DNA from 4 places in the Pseudovibrio sp. W74 genome. Region 2 is predicted to be linked to each of the others. Evidence: predicted binding sites of a transcription regulator. Region 2 holds the regulator's gene; each other region holds the start of a gene.
What was found. The regulator LexA, encoded in region 2, represses DNA repair genes until DNA is damaged. The targets are predictions, from matches to a motif close to TGTTCNNNNTGTGTTCNG.

Region 1 (4,552 bases), on a different contig from region 2:
GTCATGTCCAATACATCTGCAATGGATTTGCCCTTGAACTGAACTTCCAGTGTCTCGCGATTGTAGCGCTTGCCCTTACACACATCACAGGTGACATATACATCTGGCAGGAAGTGCATCTCGATCTTGATAACACCGTCACCCTGACAGGCTTCGCAGCGTCCGCCTTTTACGTTGAAGGAGAAGCGACCCGGAGCGTAGCCGCGTGTTTTCGCTTCCGGCATGCCTGCAAACCACTCCCGGATTGGAGTGAAGGCGCCTGTGTAGGTTGCCGGGTTGGAACGCGGCGTTCTGCCAATTGGGGACTGATCAATGTCGATGACTTTGTCCAGACGCTCCAGACCTTCAATCCGGTCATGCGGAGCGGGATTGTCGCGTGCGCCATTGAGGCGGCGAGCGGTTGCCTTGTAGATGGTATCGATGAGGAATGTAGATTTACCGCCACCAGATACACCCGTCACACAAGTGAATGTGCCAAGCGGGATGGTTGCATTCACGTCTTTGAGGTTGTTGCCGCGTGCGCCGAACACCTTGATCTGACGGTTCTTGTCAATCTTGCGTGGCTCATCTGGTTGCGGGATGCTCATTTTGCCGGAAAGGTACTTGCCGGTGAGGGAGGCCGGATTGGCCATCACTTCATCTGGAGTGCCTTTGGCAACTACTTGTCCGCCATGGATACCTGCGCCCGGACCCACATCTACCACGTAATCCGCGGTGAGGACGGCATCTTCGTCGTGTTCTACCACGATAACGGTGTTGCCCAAGTTACGCAGGTGTTTCAAGGTTTCCAGAAGGCGGGCATTGTCGCGCTGATGCAGGCCGATTGATGGCTCATCCAGAACATAAAGAACACCGGTCAGGCCGGAACCGATCTGGGAGGCCAGGCGAATACGTTGGCTCTCACCACCAGACAAGGTTCCGGAAGAGCGGTCCATGGAAAGGTATTCCAGACCAACATCGTTGAGGAACTTCAAGCGCTCACGGATTTCCTTGAGGATGCGATATGCGATTTCGTTTTGTTTATCGGAGAGCTTTTCATCAATGCTGGAGAACCAGTCATGTGCGGTTTTGATGGAAAGGGCTGTGATCTCGCCTATATGGCGATCTGCTATTTTGACGCAAAGAGCCTCAGGCTTGAGGCGGTAGCCTTTACAAGCATCGCAAGCATGGTCGGATTGGTAGCGTGAGAGCTCATCGCGCACCATCTGAGAATCTGTTTCACGCCAGCGCCGCTCGATGTTGCCGACAACGCCTTCGAATGGCTTTTCGGTTTTGTAAGAGCGGGTGCCGTCATCATAAACAAACTGCACTTTTGTGTTGCCGGTTCCGAATAGCACCGCATTGCGGAAGTCTTCCGGAAGGTCTTTCCAGGCTTTGGTCATTGGCTGCTTATGATGCTTGGCCAATGCTTCCAGTGTTTGCGTGTAATAAGGAGAGGTTGAGCCGGTTTTTGACCATGGCAGGATCGCGCCGCCTCGAAGGGACAGGGTTTGGTCCGGTACAACGAGTTCGGCTTCAAACGCCAGTTTTGTGCCGAGACCATCGCAAGTCGGGCATGCGCCAAACGGGTTGTTGAACGAGAACAGACGCGGTTCAATCTCCGGGATGGTGAAGCCGGACACCGGGCAAGCGAACTTTTCAGAGAAAATGAGCTGCTTTGCTTTGCCTTTTTCATCCTGCTGATCTGCAAACTCAACGGTAGCGAGGCCTTCGGCCAGCTCCAGTGCGGTTTCTAGAGAATCTGCCAGGCGGCCAGCCATGTCTTCGCGCACAACGATACGGTCAACAACGACATCAATATCGTGTTTGAACTTCTTATCCAGAGTGGGCGCATCGGCGATTTCATAATACTCGCCGTCAACTTTTACGCGCTGGAAGCCCTTTTTCATGAGCTCAGCGAGTTCTTTTCTATACTCGCCTTTGCGGCCACGCACGATTGGGGCCAGCAGGTAAAGGCGGGTTCCTTCTTCCAATGTCAGAATTCGGTCTACCATTTGGGAGACGGTTTGACTTTCAATTGGAAGGCCCGTTGCCGGTGAGTATGGAATGCCTACGCGCGCGAATAGAAGGCGCATATAGTCATAAATTTCTGTGACTGTGCCGACTGTGGAGCGTGGGTTTTTTGAGGTAGTCTTCTGCTCAATGGAGATTGCAGGTGACAGGCCGTCGATCTGATCTACGTCCGGTTTCTGCATCATTTCAAGGAACTGGCGGGCGTAAGCGCTCAGGCTTTCAACGTAGCGGCGCTGCCCTTCAGCGTAAATCGTATCGAAGGCAAGAGAAGATTTGCCCGAGCCGGACAGGCCAGTCATGACGATCAGACTGTCTCGTGGAAGATCCAGGTCCACATTCTTCAAGTTATGTTCGCGAGCGCCACGTACAGTGATCTGCTTCATAAGGTCTGCGCGCGCGGGAGTATTTTGTGTGTCATGTGTTGGCGACTTCGCCATGGAACTGTCCTTTATCACGGATACCGAGTTCGCATATAAAAAGCAAAACAGGTCTGGGCGCGATCCTCAAAATGCAGGAGAATGAGCGCTGGAAATCAGGTGGAACATAAACGGAACAATTTTAAGGAGCAAGCCTTTTTGAGTTTGCTCTCGTAAATTTGTCTTTTAGAAAAATTGAGAGTTGAACTTGGCAGTTTTGCAAGGCATTGTATCGGAACAAAAATAGAACGAGCAGAGAGCCTTGCTTGCGGGCGCCTGATATTCCGACTGAAAGCCTAGGAAATGTGGACAACCACCGCGGGTTTGAGAAAGTCTGTTTGAATTGTAGAGCGCGGAGCATAGGTTACTTGCCAACTTAACTCGCTTAAACTTTGGGTGGGTTCAGACTTAGGAGTAATTCAATGGCCGGTAGCGTCAATAAAGTCATTTTGGTTGGAAATTTGGGCGCAGATCCGGAAATTCGCCGTACGCAGGACGGTCGTCCGATCGTCAACTTGCGTATCGCTACTTCGGAGAGCTGGCGTGACCGTAATAGCGGCGAGCGCCGTGAGCGGACCGAATGGCACCGTGTTGTTGTGTTTAATGAAGGTCTAGCAAAGGTTGCCGAGCAATTCCTGCGCAAAGGCTCCAAGGTTTACATCGAAGGTCAGTTGCAAACTCGCAAATGGCAGGACCAGAGCGGCCAGGATAAATACTCCACCGAGATCGTTTTGCAGGGCTTCAACTCTACGCTGACTATGCTTGATGGTCGCGGCGAAGGCGGTGGTGCAGGCGGCCAGGGTGGCCAGTCCGGTGGCTTCGGCGGCAGCGGCGGCGGTGGCGGCGGATACGATCAGGGCGGTGGCTTTGGTGGTGGCGGCTCCAGCAATCAGGGCGGCGGCTTCGGCGGTGGCAGCGGAGGTGGTCAAGCACCATCTGGCGGCTTCGGCGGCGGAATGGACGACGAAATTCCGTTCTAAGCCAAGCATGCAATTCAAGATGGCCCGGAGTGAGCGCAGGTTCACTGCCGGGCTTTTTTGTGTTCCGGTGTGAGGTCTTGCTCAGAGAGTGACGTGGGTAAAAGTCTTATCTTTCGACTTTACTTGGGCTTAAGTGGACTGGTCGCGGCTATGAGGATTGGGGAGCTCGTTCGCAGAGATGTGTCGTCAGTACTTGCTCTCAAAATAATAGAGAAACAACGCATGAAGATGCGATGTTAGCAAAACAAATAAATTTAAGGAGAGAATTGGTACGCCCAAGGGGAATCGAACCCCTGTTTCCGCCGTGAAAGGGCGGCGTCCTAACCGCTAGACGATGGGCGCACTCTACAGCATTTGCGCAATTTGGCGCGCTGTGAGGAGGCTTATAAGTTTTCAGTAGGATATTGTCTAGTGCTTAAAATTTTATAATTCAAACAATCCACAAATATGGATTTAGTCTATTCTTTTCTTAATTATTGTTAGATTTCAGCGCCTCACTCGAAATTGAGGCGCTGAAATGCTTGTGCTGAAATTACCAGCTGCCGGTGTTGCCCATGGAAAGCCATGGCTCAGCTGGTTCAAGGCTTCCACCTTTTTGCAAAAGCTCAATGGAAATTCCATCTGGAGAAACAATGAATGCCATACGGCCGTCGCGTGGTGGTCGGTTGATTGTGATCCCAGAGGCTTGAAGCTTTTCGCAGGTCTCATAGATATTGTCGACTTCATAGGCGAGGTGGCCGAAGTTGCGACCTCCGGCGTACTCTTCCGGATCCCAGTTGTATGTTAGCTCGAGTGCTGGTGCGGAAGATGCGCTGAAGCTTTCTTTGTCTTCAGGCGCAGCCAGGAAGACAAGCGTGAAGCGGCCAGCTTCGCTTTCGTGACGGCGAACTTCTTCCAGCCCAAAGATACTGCAATAAAACTTCAGGGATTCATCAAGATCTTTAACGCGGACCATGGTGTGTAGATAACGCATGTCGAACTCTTTCTTTTATGGGATTGGCTCTATGAAGTGGGAACCAGCAGAGGTTGAAGTTGGCCGAAGCTAGCGCGAAAAAAGCTAGGAGGGAAGGGTGCCTAGTATTTCTGAATTCTGAATATGCAAGGTATGCTTCGCAATAGTGTGTATCTGATGACAAGCGGAGA
Region 2 (4,552 bases):
AACTCCTCTTTCTTATCGCATCCGGATCAGCATCAAGGGGATGAAAGAGGCACCCGTGATGGGGGACAGGATGCAGCTGAAGGCTCGGTTATTGCCGCCGGGAGGTGCGGTGCGCCCCGGTGGGTATGACTTTGCCCGCACTGCGTTTTTCAGTGGGATTGGTGCGGTTGGCTATGCGCTTTCCAAGCCGGTTGTTGTGGCACACGTAGAGGGCACAAGTTTTCTGCAAGGGGTGGAGCGTGTGCGTAGTGGGATAGCACAGCGGATCCGGCGGGTGTTGGATAACAGCCCGGAAAGTGCATTTGCTGTTGCGCTTCTGGTGGGCAAGCGAGACTACCTTGCCACCGCTGACAAGGATGCGTTACGCAACGCCGGACTTGCTCATGTCCTTGCTATTTCCGGTATGCATATGGGCCTTGTGACCTCTCTGGTCTTCCTTGGTGCCCGCCTGATCCTATCCCTCAGCCAGTCGCTTGCGCTGAAAGGACATATTCACGTTTATGCCAGCGTGGCAGCACTGATTGCGGCGATTGTTTATCTTGGTTTGTCAGGAGCTTCTGTGGCAACGCAGCGGGCTTTTTTGATGGCGGCGATGATTTTATGCGCGGGTCTGCTTGGTCGGCGGGCCTTCAGTCTGCGTGGTCTGGCGCTGGCTTGCCTTGTTCTTTTAAGCCTGAGGCCGGAGGAAGTTCTGGCTCCCGGGTTTCAGATGTCCTTCATTGCAGTGCTCGCCTTGCTCTCAGCCTATATGCTTGGGAAGGATTGGTTGCTCGGTGATCGAGATAGTTCGCGCAGACGGAATGTCTCATGGTTTCATAAGGTTAGTCGTGTAAGCTTAAAGTGGATTCTAGCTTGTGCGTTGACCTCGTTGATTGCAGGTGCTGCCACGGGGCCAGTTGCGGCGATGCATTTTGAGCAGGTTGCGCCTTATGGAGTTCTGGGGAATATCCTTGCTATGCCATTGGTGACTTTTGTGGTTATGCCCCTTGGGTTATTGAGCCTGCTGGCGATCCCGTTTGGTGCGGATGCGTTCTTTCTGCAAGGGATGGAGGCTGGGTTGGCGCTGGTGCTGAAAGCTGCCTACTGGGTGAGCTCACTCAGTGAGGGGCTGACCAGTCTCGGGGTTGCCAGTGCTCCAGGGTATCTGCTCGTGATCCTAGCGATTGTCGTGCTGTGTGTGATGCCGCTGCGCCTGAAATGGCTTTCACTTCCGGCATTTACGGTGAGTGTCCTGATGTTTGCCGGTGGCAAGGCGCCTGATCTGATGATTGCGGATGCGGGCAAGCACATTGCTTATTATGGGCAGGATGGTGCGTTTCGACTGACGTCCTCGCGTATGTCGTTTGCTGCTGACAGCCTGTTGCGCGCTGGTGGGGGTTCAGCGGGTTCGTTCAAGCAGCACAAGGTGAGGGCTTCAGATCGGTCCTGTGATGAGCGCGGCTGTGTGATTGAGATATTCCCTCAGCAGCCTGCGGAGGGAGAGAGGGTAAGTTCAGAACCTATCCTGCTGGCGCAGTCCAAAGCAGTTGATGTTTTGGAGGCTGACTGCCATCTTGCCACCATCGTCATCACACAGGTTCAGGCGCCTCCGGCTTGCCGGGCTGAGCTGGTTATCGACCAGAAGATTTTCGGAGAACGAGGTTCAGCTTACATCTGGCTCTCAGCTGGCGCTAAGGGCGGGGAAAGAATAAAAAAAGTGCGCTGGGCATATCATGCTCAGCGCAGGCCTTGGAATCCGAAATTGCCTCAGGCAACCAATGATTTAATAGCGGCGGAAGAGCGCAATCATCTTGCCTTGAACGTGGACGCGACCCGGGCCGAAGATGCGAGTTTCGTAGGCGGGGTTGGCCGCTTCCAGCGCGACTGAGGCGCCTTTTTTGCGCAGGCGCTTCAAGGTTGCTTCTTCTTCATCAATCAACGCCACAACGATCTCGCCGTTATCAGCCGTGTCACCTCGTTTGATCAACACGGTATCCCCATCGAAGATACCGGCATCGATCATGGAGTCGCCTTTAACTTCCAGCGCATAATGCTCACCACGCCCCATCAGATCAGCCGGCATTGCGATGGTATGGCTTTGTGTCTGGATTGCTTCGATTGGTACACCCGCAGCAATGCGGCCCATGACCGGGATTTCCAGCGTCGGCACTTCGTCTGGTGATGTGGCGCGTGGAGGTGGCGGCGTTGCTACTTTCTTGCTCAGGGAGCCCTCAATCACCTCAGGTGCAAAGCCTTTTTCCTTGGCGGCAGGCTTCAGGCCCGGAGAAATTGAGTCTGGCAGTTTGAGGATTTCCAGCGCACGAGCTCTGTTCGGCAAACGGCGAATGAAGCCGCGCTCTTCCAGAGCTGTGATCAGCCGGTGAATGCCGGATTTGGAACGGAGGTCCAGCGCGTCCTTCATCTCATCGAAGGAGGGCGGAACACCGGCTTCCTTCAAGCGTTGATGGATGAACATCAAAAGCTCGTGTTGCTTCTGTGTAAGCATCTTTTATCCCCGTTCGCTCCTAAGGCGCTGATTGAAAGTGAGCGGCCATTCCTGACCAATCGCAGTTTTGTAATTCCAAGAAGCTGAAAGACTTCAACTTCTGCGATTGGAAGGACAAAACACGAACGTACTCTACCTGTTCTCATTGTGTTCTGCAATGGGTTTGTTGAGGTTAAGCCCTGCTAGAACTGGGGGATTTGGTTTCTGATGGGTGAGTGGGCAGGGGTTGCCCACTTGTGATGCCAGGATTTAGCCTAGCTTGAGCAGGTCCACTTTTTCACCTGCCTTTGCAGCCGGTGCGTGTGGTGGGCGAATGATCAGGGCATCTGCTTTTGTCAGCAAGGCAAGCATGGAAGAGTCCTGTTTGCCAAACGGTGTTGTAATCAGATCTCCGTGTTCGTCTGTACTCAGACTGGCGCGCAGATAGTCCTGACGCATATCATTTGCAGGCAAATCAGCCGCCAATGTGGCTTTGGTAACGCCTTGATTTGTCACAGAGACCGTGCGGCCTAGCATCTTATCCAGAAGCGGGCCAAGGAAGAGGAGTGCGCATACAAGGCTGGAGACTGGATTGCCAGGAAGGCCGAGGACTTTCATGGGGCCAAGGGCTCCGGCCATGAGGGGCTTGCCCGGGCGCATGGCGATGCGCCAGAAGCCTAGCTCCATGCCTTCAGCGCCCAGTACGTCCTGAATGAGATCGTGGTCGCCCACAGAGGCACCGCCGAGTGTCACCAGTACATCGGCTTTTGCTTCAATAGCCTGTTTCACGCGTGCCGTGATTTCCTCAGGCTGGTCTGGTGCAATGCCCAGCATCATTGGCGTTCCGCCACAGTTTCTGACGAATTCTGCGATGCCGACCTGATTGGACGCTATGATTTGATTCGGACCTGGTATCTGACCTGGCTCGACGAGTTCATCACCATTTGCGAGGATCGCAACGACTGGCTTTTTGCGCGCTGGCAAGGTTGCGTGGTTCATAGCGCCTGCAAGAGACAATTCACGGAAGCCGAGTGGAGCTCCTGCCTTCAGGAGGGTCTGGCCTTCTTTGAAGTCGAGGCCTGCTGGGCGGATGAACTTACCAACAGAAACGGCTTCCTCGCAAAACAGGTTATCCCCGTCACGGCGGGCGTTTTCCTGCATCAAAATCGCGTCAACGCCTGCTGGAACAGGTGCACCTGTAAAGATGCGCAGAGCTTCTCCGGCTTGCAACGTGCCATCGAAGTTATGCCCGGCAGCGACTTCTCCAATGACCTTCAAAGCAGTCTCTGGATCGACCGTATCAGCAGCTTTGACGGCATATCCATCCATTGCTGAGGCGGAAAATGGAGGCTGCGTTCGTGTTGCAGCAACATCTTCTGCCAGAATGCGTTCTCCGGCTTCAAGTAGTGGAAGCTGCTCGGTACCGGTCGGATTCACATCTTTCAGGAGGCGGTCCAGCGCTTCTTCAATACTGATCAAGTTCATTGGGAGTTATCCTCCTCAGCCAGATAGTGACCGGACTTGCCGCCCTTCTTCTCCAGCAACCGGATTTCACCGATCTCCATAGAGCGATCAACGGCTTTTGCCATATCGTAAATTGTCAGGCAGGCAACGGAGGCAGCTGTAAGTGCTTCCATCTCGATACCGGTCTGGCCGGACACTTTTGCAAAGACTTCGATCTCAATTCCTGGCAGTTCAGGGTTGGGTGTGAAGTCCACCTGAACCTTGGAAAGCGCCAGAGGATGACAGAGAGGGATCAGCTCGTGAGTTCTCTTGGCCGCCATGATGCCAGCAATGCGCGCCGTTGCGAGCACGTCGCCTTTCTTGGCGTTACCTGAAAGGATCATGTCCAGAGTTTCAGGCTGCATTTTTACCTGACCGCCTGCTCGGGCAATGCGTGAGGTAACCTCTTTCTCCGAAATGTCGACCATATGAGCCGCACCGCTGTCATCTAAGTGAGTGAGTTTTGGAGAAAGTTCTGACATTTTCTTGCCTCTGGACACAGTTTGTTCAGGTGTCTGCTTTTGCCAAGCAGTTGATTTTTAGCGTTTAAGCAAAGCTTTGGTTGCGGTTTCCACATCTTCCTGA
Region 3 (4,552 bases), on a different contig from region 2:
GGCAGCTTCCGGCGTTACGCCTTTCCGGCCAACCAGTTGCACCAGTGTGTCAACATAGGAACGGTAGCGTGGATCGTCTTCCGGGTTCACAAACTCAAAATCTGTACCCGGGCGAATGCGCAGGCCGAAGCGCTCACAGCGGTTTTCCAGAACCTGCGGACGACCAATGAGGATTGGTGTCGCGAGGCCCTCTTCCAGCACCACCTGAGCGGCGCGCAGCACACGTTCGTCTTCACCATCAGCGTAGATAACGCGCTGCTTATCTGCCTTTGCCTGTGCGATGATTGGCTTCATCACCATACCAGAGCGGAACACGAAGCGGTTCAGCTTATCCATGTAGGCGTCGAAATCTTCGATCGGGCGGGTTGCGATGCCAGTTTCCATGGCAGCTTTTGCAACAGCAGGAGCAATGCGCAGGATCAAGCGGTTATCGAACGGGGATGGAATGAGGTAGTTCGGGCCGAATGTGTGGGTGACACCGCCGTAGGCTTTGGCCACCACATCGGTCGGTTCTTCCCGTGCCAGAGCGGCAATTGCCTCAACAGCGGCCAGCTTCATTTCTTCGTTGATGGCCGTTGCGCCAACATCCAGAGCACCGCGGAAGATGTATGGGAAGCAGAGGACGTTATTCACCTGGTTCGGGTAATCCGAACGACCTGTACACATGACCACATCGTCACGAACAGCCAGTGCATCTTCCGGCATAATTTCCGGGTTCGGGTTGGCAAGGCCCATCACCAAGGGGCATTTTGCCATCTTGGCGACCATCTCCGGCTTCAGCACACCAGCTGCTGACAAGCCGATGAAGACGTCAGCGCCTTCGATGATATCATCCAGCGTGCGCTTGTCGGTTTTCTGCGCAAATACGGATTTCCATTCATCCATAAGGGCTTCGCGGCCTTCGTAGACAACACCCTCGATGTCAGAGACCCAGATGTTCTCGCGCTTTACACCGGAGGACACCAGCAAGTTAAGACAGGCCAGCGCTGCAGCGCCCGCGCCGGAAGCAACGACTTTAATCTCATCCAGCTTTTTGCCGGAGAGCTCCATGCCATTGCGCACCGCAGCTGACACGATGATCGCGGTACCGTGCTGATCATCATGGAAAACCGGGATATTCATTCTTTCGCGCAGGCGTTTCTCGATCTGGAAACACTCTGGCGCTTTGATGTCTTCCAGGTTGATACCGCCGAAAGTTGGCTCCAAAACGCCAACTGCATCAACGAACTTATCAACGTTGGTCTCGTCGACTTCGATGTCGAATACATCAATGCCAGCGAACTTCTTGAAGAGGACAGCCTTACCTTCCATCACCGGCTTGGATGCCAAAGGACCAATCGCGCCTAAACCCAGAACTGCGGTACCATTGGAGATGACACCAACAAGGTTTTGACGTGCGGTATAGTCAGCCGCTTTTGACTCATCCTTATGGATTGCCAAACACGGAGCAGCCACACCCGGAGAATAGGCAAGCGCCAAATCTCGCTGGTTTCCCAATGGCTTAGTTGCCTGAATTTCCAATTTACCCGCGCGCGGATACTCATGGTAAAAGAGCGCTTGTTCATCGAGTTCGCCGGAGGTAGGGCGTTTTTTGTCCGTCATCGTCTATTCTTGCCTGACCGAGTGAATGAGCGGCTCGCCACCGGGAATCACTATGACTTCCGGTTCAGATGTCGCAGTTTTGCAAAAACTAGACCATCGCCTAGGATTTTGCAGTATCTCAATACGTCTTAAAGCGTATAAATGCGCGAATTAGAATAAGCAAAACAATTGCATTCAAAATATGCCACAAGGAATGTGTTCCAACTGGCAAAATCGAGCAAATTGGCTCGTCCAAAATCCGGAAACTCATCGAAAGTGCGAAGACTACGCCTGCGGCTAACAGAGCGTTGGATGTTTGCCTTTTTTTGCTGCGGGTCAGGCCTGCAAAAAGCAGGATTGCGAGGAGTGCCGGGAAGTAGCCAGCAGTGGATCCGAGTATCCCCTCAAACAGCCTTGGGCCAAATGCCATTGCCCCAAAGAAGAGCAGCGTTGCGCCCAGTGATATCAAGAGGTTGGCATCCATGTATCGACGCGTGGCAAGGTAGAAGTAAACCAGCATGAAGATCGCAATCGGGATGACATCAGCCAGCATTGACCAGAGGGTTGCGAAGGTGTGGAACAGGAATGAGCCAATCCCAATTATGGTCAGCAGAGCAATGAGAACCAAAGCTGCGTTATCTTGTGCGTTGGTTTGCGTTGAATGCGTTTTTTTTGCGTTACTGCGTGCGTTCAACCAGAATTGAAGGGCAATCAGCGCGGCAATGATAAAAGCAGCGTTGCTCGCTGCATTGAGTGGCTCAGACCAGAATGCATCGGAGGTGCGCTCGCAGTATTGGTTCAGGTGTCGATTCCAATCCATGAGCCCTCCAAGCTGGTACCGCGTTATCTCGCCGTATTTTGAAAGATCACTGTACCGTTCAACCAATGGACCCGGCTAGCCCTCAAAACCTTCTGGAGCTGATCTTGCCGGTTCATTCCTGACGCGTTCGCCAGCGCTTGTTGCAGGTGGTCTTTGTAGATCAGCATGGGGAGCTGGTGGCATGATGCTTTTAGCAAGCGATGCGTGAGGGTGATAAGTTTCTGCTTGAGCTGTGCCACAGTGCCGAATTCTTCTGTGCGGCTGGGAAACACACCGACCAGATTCTGCTCAGTTCCGACCCGCTCCGCGCTCTCTATGAAGGATACGGCTTCTGCCTGCCAGCCCGCTTGCAGAATAGCGCCGGGCTGAATGAGCAAAACCCAGTTGGAACGGGTGCACCGTTTGAGCCCTTCGGCCAGAGCGAAACCAGATTTTGAGGTGGTGCTGACGAAATCCGCACCGCTGGCATCCGCGACAATCTCGGTCCCATCAGATGAGCCTTCGTCGGTGATAATGACTTCTTTCAGGATGCCTTCTGCGGAAGCCGGAACCAGAGCGGACAGGGTGAGCACCAGCCGGTGCTCGCTGTTATAGGTGGGAATAAGTGCGCTAATCATTCCAACAGCTTACAGTGATTTGCCTTATCTTTGGAAAGTAAAGGCTTGCAAATCCAGATATTTTGAGCAATGTTCCACTTATGTTCTCATAAGAAGATGAAAGTGCATGCCCCATGTCAACTGCACAAAATCACAGGGCCGAAACTGTGGCCGCTGATCCTTTGGGATCTTCGCTCCCGGTCAACATGACAGGTCGGGGCCGTGCGGCACATTCCAACAAAGCTGGCCGGTTTGAGGCGGAAAGCCGGGAACTGATGGATGATGGCTGGGGAACAATTGATGAACTTCCGCCGATCAAGACAGAAGTGCAGATTGAGACTGCGCGGCATGTGATCACCAAGAACAGCTCTCCTGACCTGCCTTTTGATCGCTCGATCAATCCGTATCGGGGCTGTGAGCATGGCTGCATCTACTGCTTTGCGCGGCCAACCCATGCGTATATGGGCTTGTCGCCAGGGCTGGATTTTGAAAGCCGCTTGTTTGCCAAGCCCAATGCAGCACAGGTGCTGGAGCGGGAGCTGGGTGCATCCTCTTATCAACCCAAACCCATTGCGATTGGCACCAACACTGATCCCTATCAGCCGATTGAACGCACGCACAAAATCATGCGCGATGTTCTGGAGGTTTTGAACAAGACGGGCCATCCGGTGACCATTGTCACCAAGTCAGCGCTGGTCATGCGGGACATCGATATTCTCAGCGAAATGGCAGAGCGTAATCTGGCAAAGGTGGCAATTTCTGTGACCACACTGGACCGGAAGATCGCGCGGAGCCTTGAACCGCGCGCGTCAACGCCGCCTCGCCGTTTGCAAGCGATCAAGGCACTGTCTGATGCGGGTATTCCAACCGCTGTGCTGGCAGCTCCGATCATTCCCGGACTGACGGATCATGAACTTGAGAGCATTCTTGAGGTTTGTAAGGAGCATGGTGCGACAGAGGCCAGTTACATTTTGCTGCGCCTTCCTCGAGAGGTTTCTGAACTCTTCAAGGAATGGCTTTTGCGGGAAGCTCCGGGCAGTTACCGGCGTGTGCTGAGCCTTTTGCGTTCCATGCGTGATGGAAAGGACTATGACGCTCAGTGGACGCAGCGCTTCAAGGGTAAAGGTCCTTACGCTGACCAGCTGGCAAAGCGCTTTCAGCTGGCGTGTAAGAGCAAGGGTTTATCCTCGCGCTCAATGAAGTTGTCCTGTGACCATTTCATCAAACCAACTTGCGGCGGTGTGCAGCTTTCATTGTTGTAGACGAGGCGTGTTTTGATGCTTGAAAGCTGCCGGGCTGCATGGCAATGAGGCGCATGTCGTATTTTGCAAACTCCCTCTTTGATATCGCCTTTCCTGATGCTCCTGACCTGCGCTTTGAGCGCTCTGTTGAGCAAGACCTGCAAGGGCGGTTTGCCGGTATTGATGAAGCCGGGCGCGGGCCATGGGCTGGCCCTGTGGTGGTTGCAGCAGCCAGCCTCGATTACGACAACCTGCCAGAGGGACTGAACGATTCCAAGAAGTTGACCGAGGCCAAGCGCGAGGAGCTCTTTGAG
Region 4 (4,552 bases), on a different contig from region 2:
ATTGTTATTCTTGTCTCACCACCTGAAGAGCAGGAACTGACCGAGGTTGATGCAGACGAACTGTTGCTCGAGGCATTGAAAGAAATGCCAGTAAGCGCAGCAGCGAAGAAAGTCTCCAAAGCAACCGGGGTGGATCGAAAGACGATTTATGCCCGTGCTATGGAGCTGAAAAATGCAGGAACCGCAGAAGAGCCCGAGAGCGACTAAAAGCAACCTTCTTAAGAAGCAGGCTGCTTATCGAAAAGGACTACAGGCGGAGCTGAAAGCAGAGATGCTGCTTCGCCAAGCGGGCTGGCAGATTCTTGAAAGACGCTACAAAACCAAGCAGGGCGAGATCGATTTGATCGCCGAACAAGACCAGACGATCGTGTTTGTGGAGGTGAAAGCCAGGCGGGGTGTGGATGATGGCTTATATGCAATCACGCAACGCTCTCAACGAAGGATTGCAAATGCCGCTCGAGAATGGGTTTCCCATCACAACGATGTGGTTGGAAAAACCTTGCGATTTGATGCGGTTATTCTTCCCAAATATGGAGAAGCCCAGCACTTCCCTAATCTTTTTGAAGCTGAAATTTTTTAGGAAACAAATATTTTATCGCAAAAATGTAGACAAATTGCTTTCTGACCCACATATCTGCAGCTAACATCCATTTTTATTTACATGGATTTCTATCCCAGCGTTATTTCAGGAGTGCCTCATGTCCCAAGCAGCTTCTTCTGGTGCCAAGCGGCCGCTTAAAGTCGCCGTTCAGATGGACCATATCTCAACCATCAACATTGCGGGCGACAGTGCTTTTGCTCTGATGCTAGAAGCGCAGGACCGTGGTTATGAGCTGTATCATTACACACCAGAGCGTCTGGCCCTGTGGGGTGAAAAGGTTATGTGCCGCGTTGAGCCGGTAACCGTGCGCGACGAAGCTGGCAATCACTTCAGTTTTGGTGAGCCTCAGCGCGTTGACATGTCTGATATGGATGTCGTTCTGATGCGTCAGGATCCTCCGTTTGATCTGGCTTACATCGCAGCAACCCATATTCTCGAAAAGCTTTCCGAGACAACGCTGGTCCTGAACAATCCAGTCTCTGTGCGTAATGCGCCAGAGAAATTGTTTGTGACCCAGTTTGCAGACCTGATGCCACCAACGCTGATTACTCATGATCGCGAAGAGATCGACGAGTTCCGCAATATCCATAGCGATATTGTAATGAAGCCGTTATTTGGACATGGCGGAGCTGCTGTTTTCCGCGTGACCAAGGATGACCTGAACTACGGTTCTCTTTATGACTTCTTCTCCGTCACATTTCGCGAGCCTTGGGTTATTCAGAAGTTCCTGCCAAATGTGAAACATGGCGATAAGCGCATTCTGTTGGTCGATGGCGAGTTTGCTGGTGCAGTAAACCGTGTCCCTGCAGAAGGTGACCTGCGCTCCAACATGGTACGCGGTGGGTCTCCAAAAGACAGTGATTTGACTGAGCGCGAAAGAGAGATTTGCGCGCGCCTTGGGCCGACACTGAAGGAGCAAGGACTCATTCTCGTTGGTATCGATGTGATTGACGGAAACCTCACTGAAATCAACGTGACAGCTCCGACTGGCATTCGCGCAATCCAGAAGCTGGGCGGGCCAGATGTGGCCGGCATGGTCTGGGATGTGCTTGAGAAAAAGCTTGAAGGCTAAAAAATATCAAGGGCCCTGTTGTTTGACAGGGCTTTTCTTTTTCCCAGTGACTTTCAATTATGAACTCAGAGATTTCAGATAGAGCTTCTTATGGGGGCTTTCGTATTTCTGAGTATTCAAGGCTTGTGTGTTTCCTGTTCGTTCCTGCTTAATTACTACAATGATGATAAATTGTGGTCGCAGGAGTGTCTGGTGTTCGCTCGCATCTCTACCGTTTCCTTTCAGGGTGTCGACGCTGCAAATGTTGACGTGCAGGTCCAGATTAGCCCCGGTTCTGTCTATTTCACTCTTGTTGGCCTGCCCGATAAGGCGATTGCAGAGAGCAAGGAGCGGGTTCGGTCAGCACTCATTGCTTCCGGCCTCGCGCTACCAGCCAAACGTGTGACGGTTAATCTGGCTCCGGCTGACCTACCTAAGGAAGGATCTCATTATGACCTTCCGATTGCGCTTGGCCTCTTAGTGGCGATGGGGGCACTGCCTGCGGAAGCTGTCGAAGGCTTCCTCGTTCTGGGTGAGCTCTCACTAGATGGCAGCATTTCGCACGTGAACGGAGCCCTTCCAGCTGCAATCGCTGCTGTTGCAAACGGGAAAGGTTTGATTTGTCCAGCAAGTTGCGGCTCTGAAGCGGCATGGGCGGATGAGAACCTGAAAATTATGGCTGCGGGATCACTGGTTCAGCTCTACCGCGCCTTGAAAGGTGACATTACTCTTTCTGCCCCAAAACCGCGTAGCTCTCCACAAGCTGCTAGTTCATTAGACCTTGCCGATATTCGAGGGCAAGAAACAGCGAAGCGAGCACTGGAGATTGCAGCGGCTGGCTCTCATAACCTGATGATGATTGGCCCTCCAGGCTCTGGAAAGACCTTACTCGCGAGCAGGTTACCTGCTCTTTTACCGCCACTATCAGCGCGCGAACTGCTGGAAGTTTCCATGATCGCTTCCATATCAGGTGAGCTGGAAGATGGTGCCTTGAGCAATCAACGTCCCTTCCGGGCACCGCATCACTCTGCCTCCATGGCCTCACTGGTTGGCGGTGGCATAAAAGCCAGACCCGGCGAAGTGTCCATGGCTCACAATGGTGTACTTTTTTTGGATGAACTGCCAGAGTTCGATAGTTCCGTTCTGGACAGCTTGAGACAGCCTATTGAGAACGGTGTGGCGACGATTGTTCGTGCCAATTATCGTGTGAGCTACCCATCTATGGTGCAAGTGGTTGCCGCGATGAACCCTTGCCGTTGCGGTTATGCAGGAGAACCGGGGCACACTTGCAGGCGAGGCGATAAATGCGCCAGTTCTTATCAGTCGCGAGTTTCCGGGCCGTTTCTTGATCGGATGGATCTGCAACTTCATGTTCCCGCAGTTTCTGCAAGAGACCTGATCAGCCCGCACACTTCAGAGAGCTCGGAAGTGGTTGCTCAACGTGTGGCACGTGCTCGTACAATTCAGCAAGCCCGTTATGTCTCCCTTGGACTAGACATCACCGTCAATGCACATGCCAGCGCGCGGACCATTGAGCAAATTGTTGCGCTGGATCAGGGCAGTAAGGAGTTGATTGAACAGGCATCCATACAGTTTGGTCTTTCTGCACGTGGCTACCATCGGGTTCTGAAACTATCGCGGACAATTGCAGATATGGACGGGTCAGATTCCGTTCAGCGTATTCACCTGGCCGAGGCCCTGAGCTTCAAGCGCTCTTCCGCCTATTTGGCCGCCGCGTAATCTGTTATATCCTACCAATTGAATTTTACTGATTTACCGAAATAGTTCGGGTGGAGCAAAAGCAGTGTTGAAACGGAGACTAAAAACTGAGGAGAGCACCCATGTTGTTACTCAGGCCCGCGTGTCTCTGATTAAGCAAAGCGAAATCACCGAGAAATCCTCCTTTGTTCTAAAGAGCCTCTCCATTTTCGTGGGCGTTATATGCTTGCTGATTGCGCTGCTGCTGACTGATTGGCGATCTGCACAAAGCCTCTATGTTGTATTGCTTGCCTTTGGAGCTGGCGCCGTGTTGTTTCGCCGATTTCCGGCAAGTGATGTTATCGCACAAAGCTGGAAAACAGCTCAGATCCGCAGTGAAGTTGAACAACTTGAAGATCCATCCGAATTAGCCAGTGATGCTGACTGGCAACTGCGCGAAGCAGATGATCGGCACCGCTCTATTCTGGATGCGCTGGGCGCTATCGTGATCCGTTGTGACAGCGAAGGCCTGGTGCTTTCCGTGAATGATGCAGGCAAACGCAATTTTCCGACTGGATTTGGTGTTGAAGTCGGGCGGGCTATTCATCTGCCCTATGCTGAAGACTTCACACCCGACCTTGAGGAAGGGGCTGCTGGAGCAACCGAAGACGTTGCTTTGCGCACAAAACACGGCACTCGCTGGTATTCACTCCTGCGCCTGAGTATTCGCGATGGCAGCGGCGGTGCTCCGATCATTCAGTGGATCCTGACGGATGTCACAGACAGGCGACAAGCTGAACAAAAGCTACGCGAAGACCGCGACCATGCAGCAAATGCTAGTGAGGCAAAATCTCGTTTTCTTGCGATGGTCAGTCACGAAATTCGTACGCCCTTAAACGGCGTCTTGGGCATGGCAGATTTGTTGGATGACACGACAACCACTGCAGAGCAGCAAAACTATATTAATGCGATCAGAACTTCAGGCTCCACACTTTTAATGCTTATTGATGAGGTTCTTGATTACTCCAAGATCGAAGCGGGTAAGCTGGAATTGGAATCTGGCAGTGTTGAGCTTACTCCGCTAGTGGAGCGCGTTGTGGAGTTGCTCTCTCCCAAAGCTCATGCAAAGGGGTTGCAGATTGGTTCATTTATCAGTCCATCCGTTCCAGATACCATTCAGAGCGACCCTGCACGATTACAGC

Region 1: the regulator LexA is predicted to act here: its motif matches at 2,663-2,680, upstream of uvrA (excinuclease ABC subunit UvrA).
Region 3: the regulator LexA is predicted to act here: its motif matches at 3,089-3,106, upstream of PsW74_RS23210 (PA0069 family radical SAM protein).
Region 4: the regulator LexA is predicted to act here: its motif matches at 1,802-1,819, upstream of PsW74_RS03825 (YifB family Mg chelatase-like AAA ATPase).

Annotation. Positions count from the first base shown of each region.
Region 1 is NZ_LMCJ01000021.1:108,623-113,174, reverse strand. It holds gene uvrA (excinuclease ABC subunit UvrA) at 1-2,450, opposite strand, end outside; gene PsW74_RS15105 (single-stranded DNA-binding protein) at 2,852-3,409, shown strand; tRNA gene PsW74_RS15100 (tRNA-Glu) at 3,677-3,751, opposite strand; gene PsW74_RS15095 (VOC family protein) at 3,942-4,382, opposite strand.
Region 2 is NZ_LMCJ01000017.1:462,904-467,455, reverse strand. It holds gene PsW74_RS13430 (ComEC/Rec2 family competence protein) at 1-1,867, shown strand, start outside; gene lexA (transcriptional repressor LexA) at 1,763-2,485, opposite strand; gene glp (gephyrin-like molybdotransferase Glp) at 2,735-3,949, opposite strand; gene moaC (cyclic pyranopterin monophosphate synthase MoaC) at 3,946-4,449, opposite strand; gene trpC (indole-3-glycerol phosphate synthase TrpC) at 4,507-4,552, opposite strand, start outside.
Region 3 is NZ_LMCJ01000057.1:43,271-47,822, forward strand. It holds gene PsW74_RS23195 (NADP-dependent malic enzyme) at 1-1,602, opposite strand, end outside; gene PsW74_RS23200 (ceramidase domain-containing protein) at 1,721-2,401, opposite strand; gene PsW74_RS23205 (glycosyltransferase) at 2,425-3,018, opposite strand; gene PsW74_RS23210 (PA0069 family radical SAM protein) at 3,204-4,259, shown strand; gene PsW74_RS23215 (ribonuclease HII) at 4,313-4,552, shown strand, end outside.
Region 4 is NZ_LMCJ01000004.1:142,906-147,457, forward strand. It holds gene rsmI (16S rRNA (cytidine(1402)-2'-O)-methyltransferase) at 1-207, shown strand, start outside; gene PsW74_RS03815 (YraN family protein) at 173-580, shown strand; gene gshB (glutathione synthase) at 699-1,673, shown strand; gene PsW74_RS03825 (YifB family Mg chelatase-like AAA ATPase) at 1,866-3,392, shown strand; gene PsW74_RS03830 (PAS domain-containing hybrid sensor histidine kinase/response regulator) at 3,460-4,552, shown strand, end outside.